Regions from separate parts of the Nonomuraea sp. NPDC005650 genome, predicted to be linked through region 2. Evidence: predicted binding sites of a transcription regulator. Region 2 holds the regulator's gene; the other holds the start of a gene.
What was found. The regulator HrcA, encoded in region 2, represses chaperone genes, less so after heat shock. The targets are predictions, from matches to a motif close to TTGGCACTCTCNNNNNGAGAGTGCCAA.
Positions count from the first base shown of each region.

Region 1 (11,479 bases), on a different contig from region 2:
CGGCGCAACAAGAACAACTGCAGCGACCACGGCGCGTTCGACGTCGTCATGCGGCGCTCGACGGACAACGGCGTCACCTGGGACGGCAGCCGGGTCGTGCTGGCCAGCAAGACCGGAGCGGCCCTCCAGGGGAACGCGACCGTGGTCGCGGACTCCAGCGGGCCGGTGTTCCTGTTCACGACCTCGGAGCCGACCGCGTCCCAGACCACGCCGCGTACGCCGAAGGTCCAGGTCAGCACGGACGACGGCGGCACCTGGTCGGACCCGGAGGACCTGTCGGGCGTCATCAAGGCGCCCGCGGGCGCCGGGGACTGGTTCGCCACGGGGCCGGGGCACGGCATCCAGCTGACGCGGCCCGCCCACAACGGGCGGCTGGTGGTGCCCGTCTACTTCAGCGTGGGCGACACGCAGAGCGTACGGCTGATCTACAGCGACGACCACGGCGGGACCTGGCGGATCGGCGCGACCGCGACCTACGACAAGTCGGTGCTGAAGCTGGGCGAGCAGACCCTGGTCGAGCGGGCCGACGGCAGCATCCTCGTGATCGCCCGCAACGGCGCCGTGCCCGACGACCAGACCTCAGTCCACGGCCTGGCCCGGGGCGTGAGCACGGACGGGGGCCAGTCCTTCGACGGCGATTTCCGGGCCGACGGCGCGATCACGGCTCCGCCCACCCACCCGGCCCTGCTGCGCCAGCGCGACCAGGCCCCCTACACGCGGATCCTGCTGTCCGCGCCCGCCACCCCGAAGACCGACAACAACCCGGTGGGCATGAACGTACGCTCGTCGTTCGACGAAGGCGCGACCTGGCGGAACTACGACAACTCCACCAACAACGCCGGTGTCCGGATCGACGGCGACCACGCCGGATATTCCGACCTGGCGCTCCTCGGCAACGGCGCGATCGGCGTCCTGTACGAGGCCGGCGTGAACCGCTTCCGGGACGAGATCCGCTGGAACTGGTTCTGGGAGAGCGCCATCGGCCTGCGCTGAGCCAGCGCCATCGGCCTGCGCTGACCCCTCCCCGAGATGCCGAACGGCCCGCACCCGAGGAGGGTTGCGGGCCGTGGCGAGCGAAGAGACGGGTCAGTGGCCGTGGCCGTGACCGTGACCCCCGCCGGCAGCCGGGGCCTCCTCCTCGGGCTTGTCCACCACGAGCGCCTCGGTCGTGAGGAGCATGCCCGCGATCGACGCGGCGTTCTGGACGGCCGAACGCGTGACCTTGACCGGGTCGATGACGCCCTGAGCGATCAGGTCGCCGTATTCGCCGGTCGCGGCGTTGAGACCGTGGCCGGCCTCCAGCTCGGCGACCTTGTGCGTCACCACGTAGCCCTCGAGACCGGCGTTCTCGGCGATCCAGCGGGCCGGCTCGACCAGGGCGCGGCGCACGACGCCGACACCCGTGGCCTCGTCGCCCGTCAGGCCGAGGTCGTCGAGGCTCTTGGAGACGTGGATCAGCGCGGAGCCACCGCCGGAGACGATGCCCTCCTCGATCGCGGCGCGCGTCGCGGAGATCGCGTCCTCGAGGCGGTGCTTCTTCTCCTTCAGCTCCACCTCGGTGGCGGCGCCGACGCGCAGCACGCACACACCGCCGGCGAGCTTGGCCAGGCGCTCCTGCAGCTTCTCGCGGTCCCAGTCGGAGTCGGACTGCTCGATGGCGAGCCTGATCTCCTTGACGCGGTCCTCGATGGCCTGCGGGTCACCGGCGCCGTCGACGATGGTGGTGTTGTCCTTCGTGACGACGACGCGGCGGGCCGTGCCGAGCACCTCGAGACCGACGTGCTCCAGCTTGAGGCCGACCTCCTCGCTGACGACCTGGCCGCCGGTGAGGATGGCGATGTCCTGCAGCATGGCCTTGCGGCGGTCGCCGAAGCCCGGGGCCTTGACGGCCACGGAGGTGAAGGTGCCGCGGATCTTGTTGGTGACCAGGACGGCCAGGGCCTCACCCTCGACGTCCTCGGCGATCACGAGGAGCGCCTTCTTCGTCTGGGCGATCTTCTCCAGCAGCGGCAGGAAGTCCGCGATGGAGGCGATCTTGCCCTGGTTGATCAGGATGTAGGCGTCCTCGAGGACGGACTCCATCCGCTCGGGGTCGGTCACCATGTACTGCGACACGTAGCCCTTGTCGAACTGCATGCCCTCGGTGAACTCGAGCTCCATGCCCATGGCGTTGGACTCTTCGACGGTGAGGACACCGTCCTTGCCCACCTTGTCGAACGCCTCGGCGATCAGGTCGCCGATCTGCGCGTCCTGAGCGGAGATCGTGGCTACGTTGGCGATCTCCTTCTTGTCGGCGACCTCGCGGGCGCTGTCGAGCAGCTTGTCGCTGATCGCCTTGGCGGCCTTGTCGATGCCGCGCTTGAGCGACAGCGGCGAGGCGCCGGCGGCCACGTTGCGCAGACCCTCGCGGACCATGGCCTGGGCCAGGACGGTGGCGGTGGTGGTGCCGTCACCCGCGATGTCGTTGGTCTTGGTGGCAACTTCCTTGGCGAGCTGGGCGCCGAGGTTCTCGTAGCGCTCCTCCAGCTCGATCTCACGAGCGATGGTCACACCGTCGTTCGTGATCGTCGGCGCACCGAACTTCTTGTCGATGACGACGTTACGGCCGCGCGGGCCGAGGGTTACCTTGACGGCGTCGGCGAGAGCGTTCACACCGCGCTCGAGCGCGCGGCGGGCACCCTCGTCGAACTCCAGGATCTTCGCCATTGCTTGAAAGTCCTCTCCTAGCGTCGAAAGCCCCGGCCGCCCTCAAGAGCGCCCGGGGCTCGACACAACCGGCTTACTTCTCGATGATCGCGAGAACGTCGCGGGCGGAGAGCACGAGGTACTCCTCGCCGCCGTACTTGACCTCGGTGCCGCCGTACTTGCTGTAGAGGACGATGTCGCCCTCAGAGACGTCGAGCGGAATCCGCTTGTCGCCGTCCTCATCCCAGTTGCCCGGGCCCACCGCGAGGACCTTGCCCTCTTGCGGCTTCTCCTTGGCGGTGTCAGGGATGACCAGGCCGGAAGCGGTGGTCTGCTCGGCCTCAAGCGGCTGAACCACAATGCGGTCGCCGAGCGGCTTAACGGGAACCTTGGTGGCGGTCGTCACGATCGGACCTCCCCTTCAGATTTGAATGATCTAGAAGAGGCGACCAGCTGGGCCTGCCGTCGCGGGTGTCAGACCTGCCTCGTCGCACGTTGGCACTCTCAAGGGGAGAGTGCCAACAGGAAACATATGCAAGAGGGGCTTGACAGTCAACACGAACGCGTCTGCTGAGAGCGATCAGACCGAAGCTACCCCCCTCCAGATACGTTACGCCCACGGTCCGACCGGGTCGGACATGGCGCTAACGTCGGGTGATGTGGACCTTGACGCCTTCGACGAACTGCTGACCCCGCGCGGGCAGCGGGCGCTCGCGGAGGCCCGGGAGCTGGTGGGCACGGACCCCGTGGCCGCCGCCACAAGGCTGCGCAGGACGTACGACGCCGCCCTCACCTCCGCCGCCCTCACCCAGGCGGGGCTGCGGGAGCGCGGCAGGGCCAAGTTCGGCGAGGACGCCGAGCGGATGTACTTCACGCCGCACGGCCTGGAGCAGTCCACGCGGATGGAGGTCGCCGACCACCGCGCCCGCCGCCTGACCGGCGGAATGTGGACGAGCACCCCCGGGAGAGCACCCGCGCAAGGGCTCATGAGCACGGACGCACCCCCGCGAGGGCTCGGCGGCGCGAGGGCGGTCCGGCACGGGCTCAGGGTCGTGGACGCCTGTTGCGGCATCGGCGGCGACCTCCTCGCGCTGGCCCGCGCCGGCTGCACCGTGGACGCCGTGGACGCCGACCCGCTGACCGTCGCGGTGGCCAGGGCCAACGCCGACGCGTTCGGGCTGGGCGACAGGGTGACGGTGTCCCTGGGGGACGCGGCCGAGGTCCGGCCGGAGGAGTACGACGTGCTGTTCGCCGACCCGGCCAGGCGGACGGGCCGGGGCAGGACGTTCGACCCCATGGCCTACTCCCCTCCCTGGCCGGTGGTGCTCGACCTGGTCGCCAGGGCCTCCCGGGCGTGCGTGAAGGTCGCCCCGGGCATCCCGTACGAGTTCATCCCCGGCGACGCCGAGGCCGAGTGGGTCTCGTACAAGGGAGAGGTCAAGGAGGCGGTCCTCTGGACCGGCCAGGAGGGGGCGCCGCGCCGCGCCACCCTGCTGCCCGGCGGCCACACGCTGACCGCCGCGGGAGCCGAGGCCCCGGTCGGCCCGGCCGGCAGGTACGTCTACGAGCCGGACGGCGCGGCCATCCGGGCGCACCTCGTGGGCGAGGTGTCGGAAATCGTGAACGGACGCCTGCTCGACCCGATGATCGCCTACATCACCGGTGACGACCTGATCGACACCCCATGGGCGAGCAGATATGAAATCGAGGACGTTATCCCGTTCTCGGGGAAAAGGCTGCGCGCCGCGCTCCGCGAGCGACAAGTCGGAAATGTCACCATCAAGAAGCGTGGCTCCGCCGTGGACATCGAGCGCCTCCGCACAGATCTCCGGCTAAAGGGCGATAAATCAGCAACTATCATCCTTACCCGGATCCTCGACAAGCCATCGGTCATCATCTGCGACACCTCTCCACCTGCTTAAACCGGTCATTCAACCGTTAACCTCGATCTTTCAATTCGCCCCTGACGGACCTTGATCGAGAGGCTAAGGTGGGCGGTCGGGAGTTCTCCCCTAATGCGTTTTCCGCGTACCCGCTTGTTCATCTGAAAATCGGCCCTATCCCACCGCTGCGCGGCAGACCGTCGGCGAGCCAAAGGAGCTTTCGGTGGATCATTCCAACCACACCACCCTTCTCCAGGCAGGAGGCCAGTCCGGCATCTCCGAGAGGATGCGGGACCTGCTGGCGCGCGCCTCGCAGGATCATGTGTACGAGCAGCGCACGCAAGGGGCGGTGCTGGACGAGATCCGCCAGCGGCTTGAGGGCATGGAGTGGCTGCTGCGCGAGGTGCGCGAGCGCGAGCTCGGCGGCCTCAGCGGCACGCTGCAGGCGGTCAGCGGGCGGCTCGACGACATCACCGCCAAGCCGCCGATGTGGGCGGAGGGGCTGGCTCAGCACGTGGAGGCGGTACGCGACCACGTGGACGCCGTCGGGGAGCGGGTGGGAGACATCGACGCCCGCGTCGCCCCCGTGGCCGGCCTGCCCGACCTGCGGGCCGACCTGGGCACGATGGGCGAGGGCGTGGACGAGGCGCTCACCCGCCTGCAGACGGTGCTCGACACCACGAGCGGCCTCACCAAAGGCATGTCCGACTTCACCGCCAAGCTGGCCACGCTCAACACCAGCATGGAGGCCGCCGCGAGCCGCTTCACCAGGCTCGACAAGTCGATGGCCGACCTGAACACCCGTACCGACCGGGTCGAGATCGCGGTCGGCGACCTGTCGGACCACCTCACCACCCGGCTGGACGAGCAGGACCAGCAGCTCACCGTCCGGATGGACGAGACGGACCGGCGGCTGGCCGGCCGCCTCGACGAGGCCGACCAGCACCTCACCACCCGCCTGGACGCCACCGACCAGCGGCTCACGGCCCGGTTCGACGCCACCGACCAACAGCTGACGGCCCGCCTGGACGCCACCGACCAGCGGCTCACGGTCCGGCTCGACGAGACCGACGATCGGCTCTCCAGCCGGCTCGACGAAACCGACCAGCGGCTCTCCAGCCGGCTCGACCAGACCGGCCAGCGGCTCTCCGACCGCCTCGACCAGACCGGTCAGCGGCTGACCGCCCGGATGGACGAGACCGACCAGCGCCTGGCCACCAGCCTCGTCGAGGCGGACGAGCGGCTGGCCAGCCGCCTCAAGGAGTCCGACGAGCAGCTCGGCAGCCGCCTGTCCGACGTCGAGCTGCGGCTCACCGCCCGGCTCGACGAGGCCGACCAGCACCTCGCCGTCCAGCTCGGCGAGAGCGAGCAGCGCCTGAGCGCCCGGCTCAGCGGCGTGGACGCCCGGCTCGACCGGGTGGAGGGCAGGCTCACGGGCCTCGACTCCAGGCTCACCGGCTTCGACAGCCGCCTGGAGTCCGCCGACGAGTGCCTGGCCGACATCGACACCAGGCTCGACGGCCTCGACGGCAGGATGGCCGGCGTCGACAAGCGGCTCCTGTCCGTGGACAACCAGCTCGGCGGCGTGGACAAGCGCCTGGGCACCGTGGACGGCCACCTCGGCCGCCACGACGACAGGTTCGACGCGCTCGACGTACGCATCGACGCCCGCTTCGGCGCCCTCGACGAGCACATGGGCACCTCCGACCAGCGCCTCGGCGAGCTGTCCACGCGCAACGAGGGCCGCTTCAACAAGCTCGACACCCAGATCGACTCCATCGACGAGCGCCTGGTCGAGGCCGAGGAGCACCTGGGCAGCCGCTTCGACGGCCTCGACACCCGCTTCAACGGCCTCGACACCCACCTCAACGGCCTGGCCACCCGCGCCGAGCAGACCAGCGCCCACCTGGAGTCCGTCGACGACCGCATCGAGACCGTCAGCGAGCGCGTGGGCCGGCTCCCCGAGGCCCTGGCGGGCCAGAGCGAGCTGCTCCAGGCGCACGCCGGAGAGCAGGCCGAGCGCCTGACCGCCGCCGCGAGCGCGCTCACCGAGCTGGTCACGTCGCGTCCCGACCACGACCAGCTCACGCAGACGGTCACCGGCATCGTCCAGCCCGCGACCGACGACCTCACCAAGCGGCTGGGCGCCCTGGAGGAGACCATGCTGGCGCTGGCCGAGGCCCTGCTGCGCCCCACCAGGGCCAAGGACTGACCGTCTGACCCATCCCGAGGGCGACTTTCAGCCGTGCCCTTCGGCACATGGCCCCGGCGGCCGTGCCGCCGAAGGGCACGGCTCGCCACATTTCGGCCAGGGCCCTCACGAACCGGAGTCCCTCACCGCGCCCGAGGTCGCCCGGGGAGCGCCGGGACGCGGCGAGCGCCACCTGGAGTCGTGGACACGGCCTCAGGGCCTTCACGGCCTCCTGAGCGCGCGCCACCGAAGGCACGCCCACCGAGCGCCACGGCGCCTTCGGCGGGAAAGGCAGCGCGACGACCGCGGAGGCACGCCCAGACGGCGGCGCTCACACGTGAACGGTCGTGATCGGCAGCGAGGAGTCGGCCGGGATCTCCAGCGTCGACGGCATGATCCCGGCCGCGACCAGGTCGGAGCCCAGGGCGGCGACCATCGCGCCGTTGTCGGTGCACAGCCCGGGCCGGGGCACGCGCAGCCGTACGCCGGCCGCGTCGCACCGCTCCTGGGCCAGCGCGCGCAGCCGCGAGTTGGCCGCCACGCCACCGCCGATCAGCAGGTCGTGCACGTCGTACTTCCGGCACGCCTGCAGCGCCTTGCGGGTCAGCACGTCGACCACGGCCTCCTGGAACGAGGCGGCCACGTCGGGCACGTGGATCGACTGCCCGGACGCCTCGCGGGCCTCGACCCAGCGCGCCACGGCCGTCTTGAGCCCGGAGAAGGAGAAGTCGAGCGTCCCGTCGTCGATCTTGCCGCGCGGGAACGCGATCGCCGCGCCCGCGCCGTCGCGCGCCGCCCGGTCGATGTGCGGGCCGCCGGGGAACGGCAGCCCGAGCACCCGCGCGACCTTGTCGAACGCCTCGCCGGCCGCGTCGTCGACCGTCGAGCCGAGCGAGATCACGTCCGCGGCCACGTCGGGCACGAGCAGCAGCGACGAGTGGCCGCCCGACACGAGCAGGGCGATGCACGGCTTGGGCAGCGGCCCGTGTTCGAGCTGGTCGACGGCCACGTGGGCGGCCAGGTGGTTGACGCCGTAGAGGGGGACGCCGAGGCCCAGCGCGTAGGACTTGGCGGCGGCCACGCCCACCAGCAGCGCCCCCGCCAGCCCCGGGCCCGCGGTGACGGCGATGGCGTCGATGTCGGAGAACTTCAGGCCGGCCTCGGCCAGCGCGGCCTCCACGGTCGGCGTCATGGCCTCCAGGTGGGCGCGCGAGGCCACCTCGGGCACCACTCCGCCGTAGCGGGCGTGCTCGTCCATGCTGGAGGCGATCGTGTTGGCCAGCAGGGTGTGGCCCCTGACGATGCCGATGCCGGTCTCGTCGCAGGAGGTCTCGATGCCCAGGACCAGTGGTTCGTCAGTCATCAAGATTCCTTCTCATCATGAGCGCGTCGGTGCCGTCGTCGTAGTAGCGGCGGCGGGTGCCGATCTCCTCGAACCCGTAATGCCGGTAGACGGCCTGCGCGCGCGGGTTGTCGGCGCGTACTTCCAGGAAGATCTCCCTTGCGCGCCTGCGGCCCGCCTCGGCCAGCAGCGCGGTCAGCAGGGCGCCGCCGATGCCTGTGCCCTGGTGCTTCTCCAGCACCGCGATGGTCTGCACGTCGGCCTGGTCGGCCGCGGAGGCGAGCCCGGCGTAGCCGATGATCTCGTCGTCCACGACGACCACCACGTAGTGGCGCGAGCGTGGCATGTCGGCCAGCTCGCCGCGCATCATGCCTTCACTCCACGCGTCGAGCGGGAACGTGGCCCGCTCGATCGCCATGACCGCCGGCAGGTCGGCCTCGGTCATCGGCCTGAGTATCACGCCGTCACCCGCTTGGGCGCTCCCGGCACGACGGCGTCGGGCCTGCGCAGGTAGATCGGGCGGGGCGGGTCGAGCGGCGTGCCCTGGGCGAGCCGCTCGGCCGCGAGGGCGGCCAGGGCCCCGGCGTAGGGATAGGGGGGCGCGTCGCTCTCGCCGAGGAGCTCGGGGTAGAGCCCGGCGCCGGCGCCCACGACCGGCAGGCCCGCGACGGGCACGTCGGCGGGCCGGTCGACGAAGGGCCCGTCGACCCTGGTGCGCATGTCGGCGTAGCGCGCCCAGAACACCTCTTTGCGCCGCGCGTCGGTGGCCGCCAGGAACGCCTCGGCGAGCCCGCTGCCGTAGGCGACGGCGTCGAGCGTGCAGATGCCGTACGCGGGGACGCCCAGCGTGGTGGCGAGCCCCTGCGCGGTCATCAGCCCGACCCGCAGCCCGGTGTAGGGGCCGGGGCCGCTGCCCGCCACGACGGCGGTCACGTCGCGCAGCGCCGCGCCCGCCTCTTCCAGCACGCGTTCGATGGTGGGGACGAGCAACTCGCCGTGACGCCGGGCGTCGATCGTCGTGTGCTCGGCGAGCACCCGTCCACCGTCATGAAGCGCGGCGGTGACGGCGGGTGTCGCGGTATCAAAGGCCAGGACCAGCACGGCTGTCTAGCCTACCCGCCGTACGGCCCGCCGCCTCCAAAAGTCAAGACCAGCCCGTACGACGCTTGAGCCAGTCGAGCGCGACCACCCCCTGCGCCCGCTGGAACGCCCTGACCGTGGGCAGTCCCGGCGGGTCCGGCAGGCGGCCGTGACGGACGAAGTAGCCGGTGAGCCCGGCGACCACCGCGGTCACCGCGGGATCGGGATCGGTGAACAGCTCGTGCGGCATCGGCCCGCCCTGCATGCCGATCGACGGCAGCATGCAGACCAGATCGAACCAGGGCGCGCCCACGCAGGCCCACGGCCAGTCCACGACGTAGACGCGGTCGCCGCTGAGCAGGACGTTGTCGGCCCGCAGGTCCCTGTGGAGCAGGGTGTCGCCCGCCGCCGCCGCGGCCCAGCCGGACTCGAGTTCGGCCAGCTCGCCGAGGTGGCGCAGCGCCCACGGGTCGAGCCCGTCGGTGTCCTCCTCCAGCAGGTCGCGCCAGCCGCGGAACGAGGAGTCGAGGGCCTCAGCTATGGGCGGCGCGGCGATCGGGGCCGGGGTGAGCGCGGCCGACATCCGCCTGACGGCGTCGAGCACCCGGTCGAGCTGGTCCTGCCGCCACGGCAGCTCGGGATGCTCGCCCTCGATGTCCTCGAAGACCAGCGCGACCCAGCCCTCCAGCTCGAAGCCGGTCAACATCCTGGGCGCGGGCACGGACTCCGGCAGCGCGGCGGCGATCTCCAGCTCGGCGCGGTAGATGCGGACGCTGTCGGCGTTCGGCTCGGGGCCGACGGCCTTGACGAAGGCGCGCCTGCCGTTCGCCGCGCGCAGCCGGACTGCGGCCGCCGGCGAGAAGCCGCCCGGCTGGGTGACCGCCTCGGTCACGCGCGCCCCGAGGAAGTCCTCGATCGCCGCGCGCACCTGGGGGTGCACGCTCTCCCAGGGCACGCGCACACCGGTCGCGGGCGGGTTGGTGTCTACGCTCACGCCCCCATCGTCCCGGAAGCCGGGTGGGGGCCCGCAAACCGTTTTCAGGCGCGGGAGGCGTACACGATGATGTTGTCCAGGTATTCGCCCTTGGCGTAGTCGAACTTGCCGCCGCAGGTGACCAGCTTCAGGCCGTCCTCCAGGTACACGCGCCTGGTGGGGAAGCTGTCCTTGTGCACCTGCTCGATCGCGTCGACCTTGAAGCTCACGACCTTGCCGTCGCTGCGCTCGACCTTGACGGTCTCGCCCTTGCGTAACTGCCTGAGCTTGTAGAACACGGCGGGGGCCGTCTTGGTGTCGACGTGGCCGATGATCACCGAGGCGCCCTTCTCGCCGGGCACGGCGCTGCCGGAGTACCAGCCGGCGAGCTTCGGCTTCTCGTACGGGGGCAGCTCGACCTCGCCGTCCTTGGACAGGCCGAGCTTCATGAGCGGTGCGTCGACGTCGATCGAGGGGATGTCGATGCTTTCTGGCACGATCGACGCGGTGGGCGTGGTGCCGGTCTGCATGCCCTTGCCGAACGCGACCAGCAGCAGACCCGTGGCGGCGCCGGCGAGCACCACCCGTCCAGGACGGGCCATCGCTAGGCCTTGCGGCGCTTGACCGCGTAGCCGACGCCCGCGGCCACGGCGAGGCCGACCAGCAGACCCGCGGGGCCGATCGGGAGCGAGGAGTCGTCGCTCTCGTCCATCCCGTACGTGCCGCCGCCGCCCGCCTTGGGCGCCTTGCTCGGCACGGTGGACGGCACGGCCTCGGCCGAGGCGACCCTGAGCGTGGCCCGGCCCATGTCGTTGGTGCCGTCGCACTTGACGTCGACCCGGTAGGAGCCGCGCCGGACCGTTCCCGAGACCTGCGCCTCACCGCGCACCCAGGGCGAGCCGTTGGCGGACGTGGCGGTCGCAGTGGGGGTCGCCGAGGCCCCGGTGACCGGGTTGAGCACGACGCCGTTGACGAACGCCCGCGAGGTGCCGGTGCCGGTGTGGGCCGGGCCGCCGGTCGGCACGGGGCAGTTGGCCAGGATCCACACCTTGGAGGTCTCGCCCGCGGTGACGCGGTCGGGGTTGAGCTGGACCGAGATGGTCTGCCTGGTGGTCGTGGGCCGCGGGCTGCCCGTGGCGGTCGGGGCGGCCGTGCCGCTGGCTGTGGGGGTCGGCGTGCCTGTTGGATTTGTGTCGGCGGAGGCCGTGCAGCCGGTCAGACCGACCATGACGATGGCTCCCGCGTACGCGACTCGCCTGACCCTGAGCACCGGCCGCACCCCACTCCGCCGTCGTACAATCCAGCATCCATCGGAAATATGGATG
Region 1 covers NZ_JBEXCR010000018.1:204,851-216,329, forward strand. Annotated here, with positions in the region: gene ABZS69_RS30310 (sialidase family protein) at 1-993, shown strand, start outside; gene groL (chaperonin GroEL) at 1,087-2,706, opposite strand; gene groES (co-chaperone GroES) at 2,780-3,094, opposite strand; gene ABZS69_RS30325 (class I SAM-dependent methyltransferase) at 3,345-4,607, shown strand; gene ABZS69_RS30330 (hypothetical protein) at 4,792-6,780, shown strand; gene tsaD (tRNA (adenosine(37)-N6)-threonylcarbamoyltransferase complex transferase subunit TsaD) at 7,091-8,122, opposite strand; gene rimI (ribosomal protein S18-alanine N-acetyltransferase) at 8,115-8,546, opposite strand; gene tsaB (tRNA (adenosine(37)-N6)-threonylcarbamoyltransferase complex dimerization subunit type 1 TsaB) at 8,558-9,202, opposite strand; gene ABZS69_RS30350 (aminoglycoside phosphotransferase family protein) at 9,246-10,175, opposite strand; gene ABZS69_RS30355 (class F sortase) at 10,220-10,756, opposite strand; gene ABZS69_RS30360 (hypothetical protein) at 10,759-11,424, opposite strand.
Region 1: the regulator HrcA is predicted to act here: its motif matches at 3,181-3,207, upstream of groES (co-chaperone GroES).

Region 2 (11,479 bases):
TGAGGGAGGCGCGGGCGTCGTCCTGGTCGATGGACCACATCATCGAGCCGCCCAAGCCCTTGAGCCGGATGTACGCCGCCTTCTGCACCAGCACCGCCGGATCGTCGTACGACCAGAACTCGTTCCCGTCGTACAGCCACACAGCCCCGGTGCGCAGGTCCCGGTAGCGCTTGCCGGGCTTGGTGATCAGGTCCTTGTAGTCCTCCGTCCCGGGCCCCCACTTTCCGGCGGCGGGTCCGGTGGCGGGCTTGTAGAGGCCGTCGCCGCCGCCGGTGACGCCGGTCCAGCCCTGGCCGTACGCGGGGACGCCGACCACGAGCTTGCGGCCGGGCGCTCCGCGGGACAGGTAGTCGCGTACGGTCTGGTCCACGCTGTAGCGGACGGGGTTCGGGTCGCGCCGATCGGTGAAGAGGTTGCCGTTGTGCCCGGTCTGCGCCTCCCACGTCCCGTGCAGGTCGTACCCCTGGACGGTGGCGAAGTCGAGGGCCTTGAACACCCGCCGCACCTCGAACCCGGCGTCGATCTTGGCCGCCGCGGCCGGGAGGAAGGCCGAGAGTTGCGCGCCCGAGGAGAAGGCGGACAGCTGCGCCCGCAGTTCCTCGGCGAACAGCGTGAAGTTCCGCCGGTCCTCCGGCCGGATGACGTTGCCCTCGGCGCCGGACGAGCCCGGCCACTCCCAGTCCAGGTCGATCCCGTCGAACACGCCGGCTCCCGCTCCCGCGGGGAGGTCCGGCAGGTTGCCGCGCAGCCACAGGTCGATGCACGAGCGGGCCAGCGCGGAGCGGGACTCGGGGGTGAGGACCGCGTCGGAGAAGTATTTGGACCCGGTCCAGCCGCCCAGCGAGATCAGCACCTTGAGCCCCGGGTGCTTGGCCTTGAGCTTGCGTAGTTGGTTGAGGTTGCCGTTCAGGGCCTGGCCGGGCGCGTCGGCCACGCCGTCCACGCTCTGTTCGGCGGGTACGGGCCGCTGCCAGTCCGCCCACGGGTCGGCCGAGTAGCAGGCGCCCTCGGCGTTCACGAACCCGAACGCGTAGTTCAGGTGCGTGAGCTTGGCCGCGGCACCCGTGGTGTCCACGTCCTTGACGTGGTAATTGCGCCCGTAGACGCCCCACTGGATGAAGTACGCGACCCGCTTGAAGCCGGTGCGGGCCTCGGCGGGCGCGGAGATGGCCGTGCAGCCGAGTAAGAGCGAGAGTGCGAGGAGGATCGTCTTCTTCACGGGGCGACTCCCGGGGGAACTCTATCTTATAAGAAACTTTCCTATAAGTTAGAGCGACGACCCGCCGTCGTCAACGATCCGCGCCACCTCCTCGGGGCTCGACAGCACCGCCCACGCGTACGCCGGGTTCGAGAACAGGTCGAGGATCAGGTCCGCCAGGTCCTGCCTGGTCGTGGCGGCCAGCAGCAGGGCCATGACGTGCGCGGCCGGCGGCCGCAGGAACGCGTTGGTCCAGTCGGTGACCGGCGCCGCCGCCTCCCACATCCGCTCCGCCGTGGCGCGGCCGAAGGCGGCGTCGTACGGGCCGCCCGCCGCGATGGCGTCGGCCGCGATCCAGGCGCAGGCCGAGCCCAGGTTCGCGCCCTGGCCGGTCAGCGGGTCGTTGGTGATCCAGGCGTCCCCGACGGCCAGCGCGATCCGCCCGCTGGGCAGCTCGGCCACCGCCTCGCGGACGACCGGTGTGATCGCGCCCTGCAGCAGGTCGTCCTCGCCAAGCAGCTCGAAGTCCTCGCCCATCCGCTCGGCCAGCCGCGGGGCGTGCTCGGCGAGCAGCCCGGCCAGCTCGCCGGCGACCTCGGCCGCGGGCAGGCGGGAGATCGGCTCCAGCGGCCCGCCGGGGACCGCCTCGACCAGCACGCTGGAGACCACGCCGTGCCTGGTCATGATCGGCATGCGGAAGATCTCCCCGCAGCCGGGGGAGATGTTGTAGCTGAACATGGGGCCGAGGTCGAGACCGCCGTACAACCCGGCCGTCAGGACGCGCTGCGGCCGGTCGAACGGCGAGCGCGCTGGGTCGCGCGGGAACAGCTCCGCCACCGAGCGCCGCCCGGCCGTCACCACCATCAGCTCGTGCTCCCGGGACCAGCGGTCCACCTGCGCCGCGTCCGGGGTCGCGCCGGTGACCACGACCTCGCCGCCCCGGCCGGTGAGATCGTCCAGGTACGCGGGCAGCAGCAGCCGGAAGTCGACCGCGTGGAACGGCTCGGAGACCCTGGCCAGGAACTCCAGCGGCGGATCCCCCTTGATCGAGAGCCCGGCGGATGCCATCAGGCAGCCGGGATCCCGGTAGTGCTCGCTGCCCAGCTCCCGCTCCCGCGCCTGGGTGTGCCCCATCCTGCCCACCGTGCTGGGCAGCCGTCCCGAGCGCATGGAGCCGGCGTCGTGCTCGCTGTAGAGCGTGGCCTCGACGCCGAGTTGCTGCAGGCGCAGGGCGAGGGTCAGCCCCGAGATCCCCGCGCCCACGATGCCGATGCTTGCCATATAAACCCCTTCGGGCCGGTATGGCGACAGTGAACCTCTCGGGGATTGCGGTTCGATAGCACCCCCGTGCACCCGGCAAACTGAAGGGGTGCCATCCACCCTGCCTGACGGCGACCCCGTGCCCACCTCGGGCGAGCTGCCCGACAGCGCCCTGAGGGGCCTCGGCGAGCGTCCGTTCGGCTTCTACGTGCACGTGCCGTTCTGCGTGACCCGCTGCGGCTACTGCGACTTCAACACCTACACCGCCGCCGAGCTGGGCCCCGGCGCCTCGCACCGGGACTACGCGGACACGGTCGTCGAGGAGATCCGCCTCGCGCGCCGCGTCCTGGGCCCGGCCGAGCTGCCGGTGGAGACGGTGTTCTTCGGCGGTGGTACGCCCACGCTGCTTCCGCCGGAAGACCTGGCCAGGATCCTGGCCGCGATCGACTCGGAGTTCGGGCTGAGGCCGGGGGCCGAGGTGACCACGGAGGCCAACCCCGAGTCCGTCGACCCGGCCTACCTCGACAAGCTCCGCCAGGGCGGCTTCAACCGGGTCAGCTTCGGCATGCAGAGCGCACGCGAGCACGTGCTCCAGGTGCTCGACCGCCGCCACACCCCCGGCAGGGCGGCGGCGGCCGTCGAGGAGGCGAGGCGGGCGGGGTTCGAGCACGTCAACCTCGACCTCATCTACAGCACGCCCGGCGAGTCCGACGACGACTGGCGGGCCTCGCTGACCGCCGCGATCGAGGCCCGGCCCGACCACGTGTCGGCGTACTCGCTGATCGTCGAGGACGGCACCCGGCTGGCGGCCAGGATCAGGCGCGGCGAGCTGCCCATGCCCGACGACGACGTGGCCGCCGACCGCTACAAGATCGCCGACGAGCTGCTGTCGCAGGCCGGGTTCGACTGGTACGAGGTGTCCAACTGGGCCACCTCCGAGCAGGCCCGCTGCCGCCACAATCTGCTCTACTGGACCGGCGGCGACTGGTGGGCCGCCGGCCCCGGCGCCCACAGTCACGTCGGCGGCACCCGCTGGTGGAACGTCAAACATCCGGCCGCCTACGCCCAGCGGCTGGCCGCCGGCACCTCACCCGCCCACGCGCGCGAGGTGCTCGGCGACGACGACCGGGCGGCCGAGCGGCTCATGCTGGAGCTGCGGCTGTCGTCCGGCTACCCGCTGGCCGAGGTGGCTCCGGACGCGCGCCCGGCCGTGGCGAGCGCCCTGGCGCGCGGCCTGCTGGAGCCCGGGTCGTTCAGGTCGGGCCTCATGGTGCTCACGCTCCAGGGGCGGCTGCTGGCCGACGCCCTGATCAGGGATCTGCTGGTCTAGGTGATCAGGCGGACGGCGAACGGGTAGCGGTACGGCTCGCCCTTGTTGGTGGCTATGGCGGCCTGGATGTGGAAGATCAGGGACAGGATCCAGACGACCGGCAGCAGGAGCACGCCGATGAAGACGATCACCAGGATGCCCGAGATCACATACCCGATGAACATCGTGATCTGGAAGTTGAGCGCCTCCGCCGCCTGGTCCCTGACGTAGGGGGACTCGTCCTTCTTCATCAGGTAGATGATCAGCGGGCCGACCCAGGAGACCAGCAGGCCGAGCAGGTGGGCGAGCATCGCCATGGTGGTGTCGTCGGTGCCGGGGCGGGGGCCGAACCTGCCGGGGACGTACGGCTCGCCCGGAGGGACGCCGTACCCGTAGCCGGGCTGCTGCTGCGGCGCGGGGCCGTAACCGGGCTGGCCGTAACCAGGTTGCCCATAGCCGGGTTGGCCGTAGCCGGGTTGCCCATAGCCGGGTTGGCCGTAGCCGGGCTGGGATCCTGGCTGCTGCCCGTACCCCGGCTGGGACCACTGCTGCTGACCGTAACCGGGCTCGGAGCCGGGCTGCTGCCCGTATCCCGGCTGCTGGGGGCCGGAGCCCTGGCCGGGCGGGATGCTCGACGGGGGGACGAAGCGGGTGGCGTCGTCGTCGGGCGCCGGTTGCGGCGGGTCCTGGCTCATGGTGCCTCCGTAACGAAGTCGATCAGTTCTTCGACCCGGCCGAGCAGTTCGGGCTCCAGGTCTGTGTACGTGGAGACGGCGCCGAGAATCCGCCGCCACGCCTCCGCGGGCTCCATCCGCCAGCCCAGGGCCGCGATGACGCCCTCTTTCCACGGCACCCCGCGCGGCACCGAGGGCCAGGCGGGGATGCGCAGCACGGACGGCTTGACCGCCTGCCAGATGTCGATGTACGGATGCCCCACGACGAGCACGTCCGGCGAGGTGATCTCGGCGGCGATCCTGCTCTCCTTGGAGCCGGGCACGAGGTGGTCCACCAGCACCCCCAGCCGGCGCCCCGGCTCGGGGCCGAACTCCGCCACGATGTCAGGCAGATGGTCCACGCCCTCCAGATATTCGACCACGACCCCCTCGACCCGCAGGTCATGGCCCCAGATCTTCTCCACCAGGGCGGCGTCGTGCACGCCCTCCACATAGATGCGACTCTCCCGGGCGACTCTCGCCCGCAACCCCTCCACGGCGATCGAGCCCGACGCGCTGCGCCTGGGCCCGGCGGGGGCCGCCGTCGGGCGTACCAGCGTCACGGGCCTGCCCTCCAGCAGGAACGCGGCGGGCGCGAGCGGGAACAGCCGGCGCTTGCCGAACCGGTCTTCGAGCGTGACGGCCTCCTTGTCACAGGCCACCACCGCGCCGCAGAAGCCGCTGTCCGCGTCCTCCACGACGAGGTCCGTCTCGGCCGGCACCTTCGGGATCTTGCCCTTGCCCGGCCGCCGCCAATTCCCCGCCAGCACATCGCCCTCGTACACACGGGGACCGTAGCAAATCACCCGCTGACCGCAAGGCGCTTGCGCGCGCCGCTGCGGCGGACCAGGACGACGACGGTGCCGACGATGGCGACGAGCAGCCCCGCCCCGGGGATCAGGAGGAGCGCCAGCACCCCGCCGGCGATGCCGCCCGCGGCCGAGGTCAGCTCGCGGCCCACGCCGTAGCGGACGTCGGCCTGCTCCTGGGTGGTGCAGGACAGCTGGTAGTCGCCCTTGGTGGGCGCGTTGATCACGAGGATCTGCTCCCAGGTGACGGATCCGGAGGTGACCGTCTGCGTGCCCGTCGACCTGGCGAGCCTGGCGCCGTTCGAGATCTGGCACTCGTAGTGGACGGCGGTGTCGCTGGAGAGGTAGACGGCGGGCTTGTTCGCCGGGTCGATCGGCACCGTCACGCTTTCGCCGGACGCGAACGTCCTGCTGGGGGCGATGTTGCTCACGCTGCTCACGATGCCGGTGGTGAACAGGACGACGCCCACGATCGTGCAGACCACGGCGATGCCCCAGACGAGCCCGATCCACCAAAGTCGCGGTTTGATGGCTTTCGAGTCGATTCGTGCGGGGAATTGGGGTTGTTGGCCGTACTGTCCGTACTGAGGAGGTGGGCCGTATTGGGGCGGAGGCCCGTACTGCGGCGGCGGACCGTACTGCGGCGGTTGCCCATAGCCGGGCGGAGGACCGTAGCCGGGCTGGGACCCGGGCTGAGGGCCGTAGCCAGGCTGCGAGCCGGGCGCAGGCCCGTGACCCGGCCCATAACCCGGCGCGTTACCGGGCCCGTTACCCGGCTGGGACCCGGGTTGGGGGCCGGGTTGCGAGCCGGGTTGGGGCCCGTACGGCGGAGGCGGGGAGTTGTCGCTCATGTCGGCAAGTCTGGTACTTGCCGCTTGTAAGAAGCTAGGAGCCTGGTTGCGACCTTGTGTTATCGCACCTTGTGGGCGAGAGCCGTACACTTGGCACTCAGGAACTCAGAGTGCTAGATGGTTGCGTTCCTAAGATGTCAGAGGCAGGAGGTGAGCACGTGCTCGACGATCGGAAACTGGCGGTGCTCCGCGCCATTGTCGAAGACTACGTGTCCACCAACGAACCGGTGGGCTCCAAAGCGCTCGCCGAGCGCCACAACCTGAAGGTCTCCCCGGCGACGGTCAGGAACGACATGGCCGCACTGGAGGAGGAGGGCTACATCACCCAGCCGCACACCAGCGCGGGCCGCGTGCCGACCGACAAGGGCTATCGCCTCTTCGTCGATCGGCTCTCGCAGGTCAAGCCCCTGTCGGGGGCCGAGCGCAGGGCCATCGAGACCTTCCTGGCCGGCGCGGTCGACCTCGACGACGTGGTCACCCGCACGGTCCGGCTGCTCGCGCAGCTGACCAGGCAGGTGGCGGTCGTGCAGTACCCGACGCTGACGCGTTCGACGGTCCGGCACGTCGAGCTGGTGCCGCTGAACGACCGGCGGGTCATGCTCGTGCTGATCACCAACACCGGCCGCGTCGAGCAGCGCGTCATCGAGCTGCCCGAGGTGGTGGAGGACACCCGCATCGCCCACCTGCGCGCGGTCCTCAACGCCTGCCTCGACGGCTGCGGCCTGAGCAACGTGCCCGAGCTGGTCGCCGACCTGCCCGAGCGGCTCCCTCTCGAAGACCGGCCCGTCGTGGCGACGATCCTTTCTGTGCTGCTCGAGACACTGGTCGAGCGGCACGACGAGAAGATCGTGTTCGCCGGCGCGGCCAACCTCGCGGGCGCCGACTTCTCGATCGGCCTGCGCGACGTGCTGGAGGCCCTGGAGGAGCAGGTCGTCCTCATGAGGCTGCTCGGCGAGACATCCGCAGACACACCGTCCGCGCTCACCGTGCGCATCGGCTCCGAAAACCCCTATCTGCGTGGGACATCCGTGGTCGCGACCGGATACGGTTCAGGCGACAACCAACTGGCCCGGCTCGGGGTGTTGGGGCCCACAAGGATGGACTACCCAGTGACGATGGGCGCCGTACGCGCGGTGGCACGCTACGTCAGCCAGATCCTGGCTGCATCATAAGAGGTCGATAAGTGGCAAACAGCGACTATTACGCCACCCTCGGGGTGCGCCGTGACGCCAGTCAGGACGAGATCAAGAAGGCCTACCGCCGACTTGCCCGCGAGCTGCACCCCGACGTGAACCCCGATCCTGAGACCCAGGAGCGGTTCAAGGAGATCACGCAGGCCTACGAGGTGCTGTCCGACCCGAACAAGCGCCAGATGTACGACCTGGGTGGCGACCCCTTCGGCGGCGCCGGGGCAGGCGCGGGCGCCGGCGGCTTCGGAGCGGGCTTCCCCTTCAGCGACATCATGGACGCCTTCTTCGGCACCGCGGCCGGCGCCAGGGGGCCGCGCTCGCGTGCCCGCAGGGGACGCAACGCCACCATCCGGGTCGAGCTCGACCTGCGCGAGACGGCGTTCGGCACCACGCGCGAGCTGGTCGTCGACACGGCCGTGCTCTGCGAGGTCTGCCACGGGGCCGGGGCGGCGTCGGGCACGCACCCCGACACCTGTGACATGTGCAACGGGCGCGGCGAGATCTCCCAGGTCACCCGCTCGTTCCTGGGCCAGGTCATGACCTCGCGGCCGTGCCCGCAGTGCGGCGGCTTCGGCACCATCATCCGCCACCCCTGCCAGGAGTGCTCCGGCGACGGCCGGGTGCGCACCCGCCGTACGATCAAGGTCCGCATCCCCGCGGGCGTCGAGGATGGCACCCACATCCAGCTCGCCGGCGAGGGCGAGGTCGGCCCCGGCGGCGGCCCGCCCGGAGACCTGTTCCTCGAGATCGTCGAGCGCCCCCACGAGATCTTCGAGCGGCGCGGCGACGACCTCCACTGCACCGTGCAGATCCCGATGACGGCGGCCGCGCTCGGCACCATCCTGGCGGTCGAGACGCTCGACGGCTCCGAGGAGGTCGACGTCCGCCCCGGCACGCAGTCGGGCCAGGTCATCACCATGTACGGGCGGGGCGTGCAGCGGCTCAACGAGTCCGGCCGCGGCGACCTGCTGATCCACGTCAACGTCGAGACCCCGACCCGCCTCGAGCCCGCGCAGGAGGAGCTGCTGCGCGAGCTGGCCAAGCAGCGGGGCGAGGAGCGGCCGCCGGGCAAGTTCGCCCCCGGCCAGCAGGGGTTCTTCTCGCGGCTGCGCGACGCCTTCAACGGCAGGTGACGTGACCGTCCCGGTGTTCCTCGCGCCGGACCTGGACGGGCCCGAGCTCACGCTCGGCGGCCCGGAGGGGCGCCACGCGGCCTCCGTGCGGCGCCTGCGGGCCGGCGAGCGGATCGATCTGACGGACGGCGCCGGCGGGGTCGCCGAGTGCGTCGTCCGCGAGGTGCTGAAGGACGCGCTGCGGCTCGACGTGCTGCGCCGCTACGACGTCGAGGCGCCGCGGCCGCGGCTGGTGGTCGTCCAGGGGCTGCCCAAGGGCGACCGGGGCGAGCTGGCGGTCGAGATGATGACCGAGGCGGGCGTGGACGTGATCGTGCCCTGGGCCGCCTCGCGCAGCATCACCCAGTGGAAGGGCGACAAGGTCGCCAAGGGGCTGCACAAATGGCGCTCGACGGCTCGGGAGGCGGGCAAGCAGGCCCGCAGGTTCCACCTGCCCGAGGTCGCGGAGCCCGCCACCACCGCTCAGGTCGGGAAACTGCTGGCGGGCGCGGCGCTGGGGCTGGTGCTGCACGAGGAGGCGGCCGAGCCGCTGTCCGGCGTGGCGCTGCCCGCGTCCGGCGACATCGTTGTCGTCGTGGGGCCCGAGGGGGGCGTCTCGGAGGACGAGCTGGCCGGGTTCCGGGCGGCCGGGGCGGTGTCCGTGCTGCTGGGGCCCACGGTGCTCCGTACGTCCACGGCGGGGGTGGCGGCGGCGTCCGTGCTGCTCACGCGTACCGGACGCTGGTAGAGCCCTCTCAGGGCGTCGTGTGGGACGCGTCCACCAACGGGCTGGCCAGGTCGGTCGGGGCGTCGGTGATGTCGTCGGGCGGGCACTCGTCGGCCGGGCACGTCGTGGGCTGCAGCGTCTCCTCGACCGACGGCGACGGCGACGGGGTCGGCGAGATCGTGGGGCAGTCGGACGGCGGCTCGGCCGGCTCGTCCAGGGGCGGCGTCGGGCACTCGGTGACCGTGGGGGTGGGCGTCTGCGACGGCCTGCTCGTCGACTCCGCCCTCTTCGTGGGCCGGGGCGTCGGGCTCTTGGCGGGGGTCTCGGGGACCCACACCGGGTTCTGGTCGTGGGTCGGCTCCCTGGGCGGCGGCTCCTGGGAGCGGGTGGTGGAGGAGTTGGACGGGACCTTCGAGGTCGTCTCGCTGTCCACCCACTTGGCGGGCTGGTCGATGATGTGCGAGCGCAGGCTGGGAACAGCCATCACGATCGTCCCCGCCACCAGGACGGCGCTGGCGGCGGCCGCGCCGGCGCGCCACCAGAACAGATTGCGGACCCCGCGCCGCTCGATGCGGGTGCGGATGATCTCCAGTCCGTCCGGCGAGGGCACGACCGCGTCCGCCTCCGCGCGGAGCGCACGGCGCAGGAGATCTCCGTGCTCGTCGGGGGGCTGGATCATGACATTTTCTCCAGGACGGATCGCAAGGCGGCCATGCCACGTGCGGTGTGGCTCTTGACCGCGCCCTTGCTGATGCCCATCGCGTGGGCTATCTCAGCTTCGGACAGATCACCGTAGTACCGCAGAACCAGTGCTTCTCTCTGTCGGGTCGGCAGGGCCCGTAATGCCTCGATGACGGCGGAGCGTTCCAGCTCGCCGATCGCGCCGTTCTCGGCGCTCGGGGCGTCGGGCAGGCCCTTGGGTGCGTACTTCTCGACGACCGCGCGGTGACGCAGCACGGAACGGGACCGGTTGACGACGGATTGACGGAGGTAGGCGAGTGCCTTGTCGGGGTCACGCAGCCTGCGCCAGGCGCCGTGGATGGCGACGAACGCATCCTGCACGACTTCCTCAGCTGTTGCTGTGTCTCGCACCAGCAACACGGCAAGACGCACCAACGACCGAAAATGCGCGCTGTAGAGCGCGGTCACGGCCATGTCGGCATCCCACCCGACCGGCACCGCCCCCATCGACCTGTCGGCCAGAAGGGTTTCGGTGGTCACATCAGTGGGACGCGCGGCCTTCCCAGAGGGTTTACGCTCTTCCGGTTCTTGAGGTTTCCCCGGTTCCTTAGGGTGCATTACCCAGTCGTGTCCTCGCCAGGTGGCGCTCGCCCGACCCTGAATCGTCTCTTTTTTTGCTGAAGTGTCGCACACTTACCCTAACCGTGTGGATCTTCCTGCGCACGACACAGCGGATTACCGATTCGCAACGGGTTCCCTACGTCGGGGGTCTCGATAGGGTGGCCGGGTGAGCGAATGCCTCTTCTGCCAAATCGTCGCCAAGGAGATTCCCGCCGAGATCGTTTATGAAACCGGCAGGACGCTGGCGTTCCGCGACGTCAACCCGCAGGCCCCGACCCATGTGCTGGTCATCCCGAAGCAGCACCACCGCAACGCGGCGGAGCTCGCCCAGGCCGACGACGGGCTGGCCGACGACGTGCTCAAGACCGCCCATGTCGTGGCCGTGCAGGAGGGCGTGGCCGAGGAGGGCTACCGCGTGGTGTTCAACACCGGGCCCGGCGCCGGGCAGACCGTCTTCCACGTGCACGCCCACGTCCTGGGCGGGCGTGGCCTCAACTGGCCGCCCGGATGACATCGGCCGGGTGATATTGGGGAGAGCAATCGGGCTGGTCCCGGATACGATGGGCTCAGACGAACACCGCAAGAGACCTGGAGGCATCAGGCCGCGGGCCTGCCCATGTCCGAACTACACGAATCCCGACGTACGGCACCTCCCTCGCGCACTCAAGCCAAGGTGCTGATTCCGGACGAATACCCGATGGTCAGCCTCCTGGGCTCCCGCGACGAGCTGCTACGCGTCATCGAGGGTGCCTTCAGGGCCGACATCCACGTACGGGGCAACGAGATCACCGTCACCGGCAGCCCTGACGAGAGCGGCACCGTGGTGCGGCTCTTCGAGGAGCTGGTCGAGGTCCTGCGCAGCGGCGGCGAGCTCACCCCCGACGCGGTCGAGCGGAGCATCGCCATGCTCCGGATGACCTCCGACCGCCCCGCCGAGGTGCTCTCGCTCGACATCCTCTCCTCGCGCGGGCGCACGATCAGGCCGAAGACCGTCAACCAGAAGCGCTA
Region 2 covers NZ_JBEXCR010000009.1:137,695-149,173, forward strand. Annotated here, with positions in the region: gene ABZS69_RS17440 (glycoside hydrolase family 18 protein) at 1-1,219, opposite strand, end outside; gene ABZS69_RS17445 (styrene monooxygenase/indole monooxygenase family protein) at 1,268-2,479, opposite strand; gene hemW (radical SAM family heme chaperone HemW) at 2,568-3,788, shown strand; gene ABZS69_RS17455 (DUF4870 domain-containing protein) at 3,785-4,462, opposite strand; gene ABZS69_RS17460 (DUF3097 domain-containing protein) at 4,459-5,265, opposite strand; gene ABZS69_RS17465 (hypothetical protein) at 5,283-5,774, opposite strand; gene hrcA (heat-inducible transcriptional repressor HrcA) at 6,299-7,312, shown strand; gene dnaJ (molecular chaperone DnaJ) at 7,324-8,463, shown strand; gene ABZS69_RS17480 (16S rRNA (uracil(1498)-N(3))-methyltransferase) at 8,465-9,190, shown strand; gene ABZS69_RS17485 (hypothetical protein) at 9,198-9,848, opposite strand; gene ABZS69_RS17490 (SigE family RNA polymerase sigma factor) at 9,845-10,357, opposite strand; gene ABZS69_RS17495 (histidine triad nucleotide-binding protein) at 10,638-10,982, shown strand; gene ABZS69_RS17500 (PhoH family protein) at 11,088-11,479, shown strand, end outside.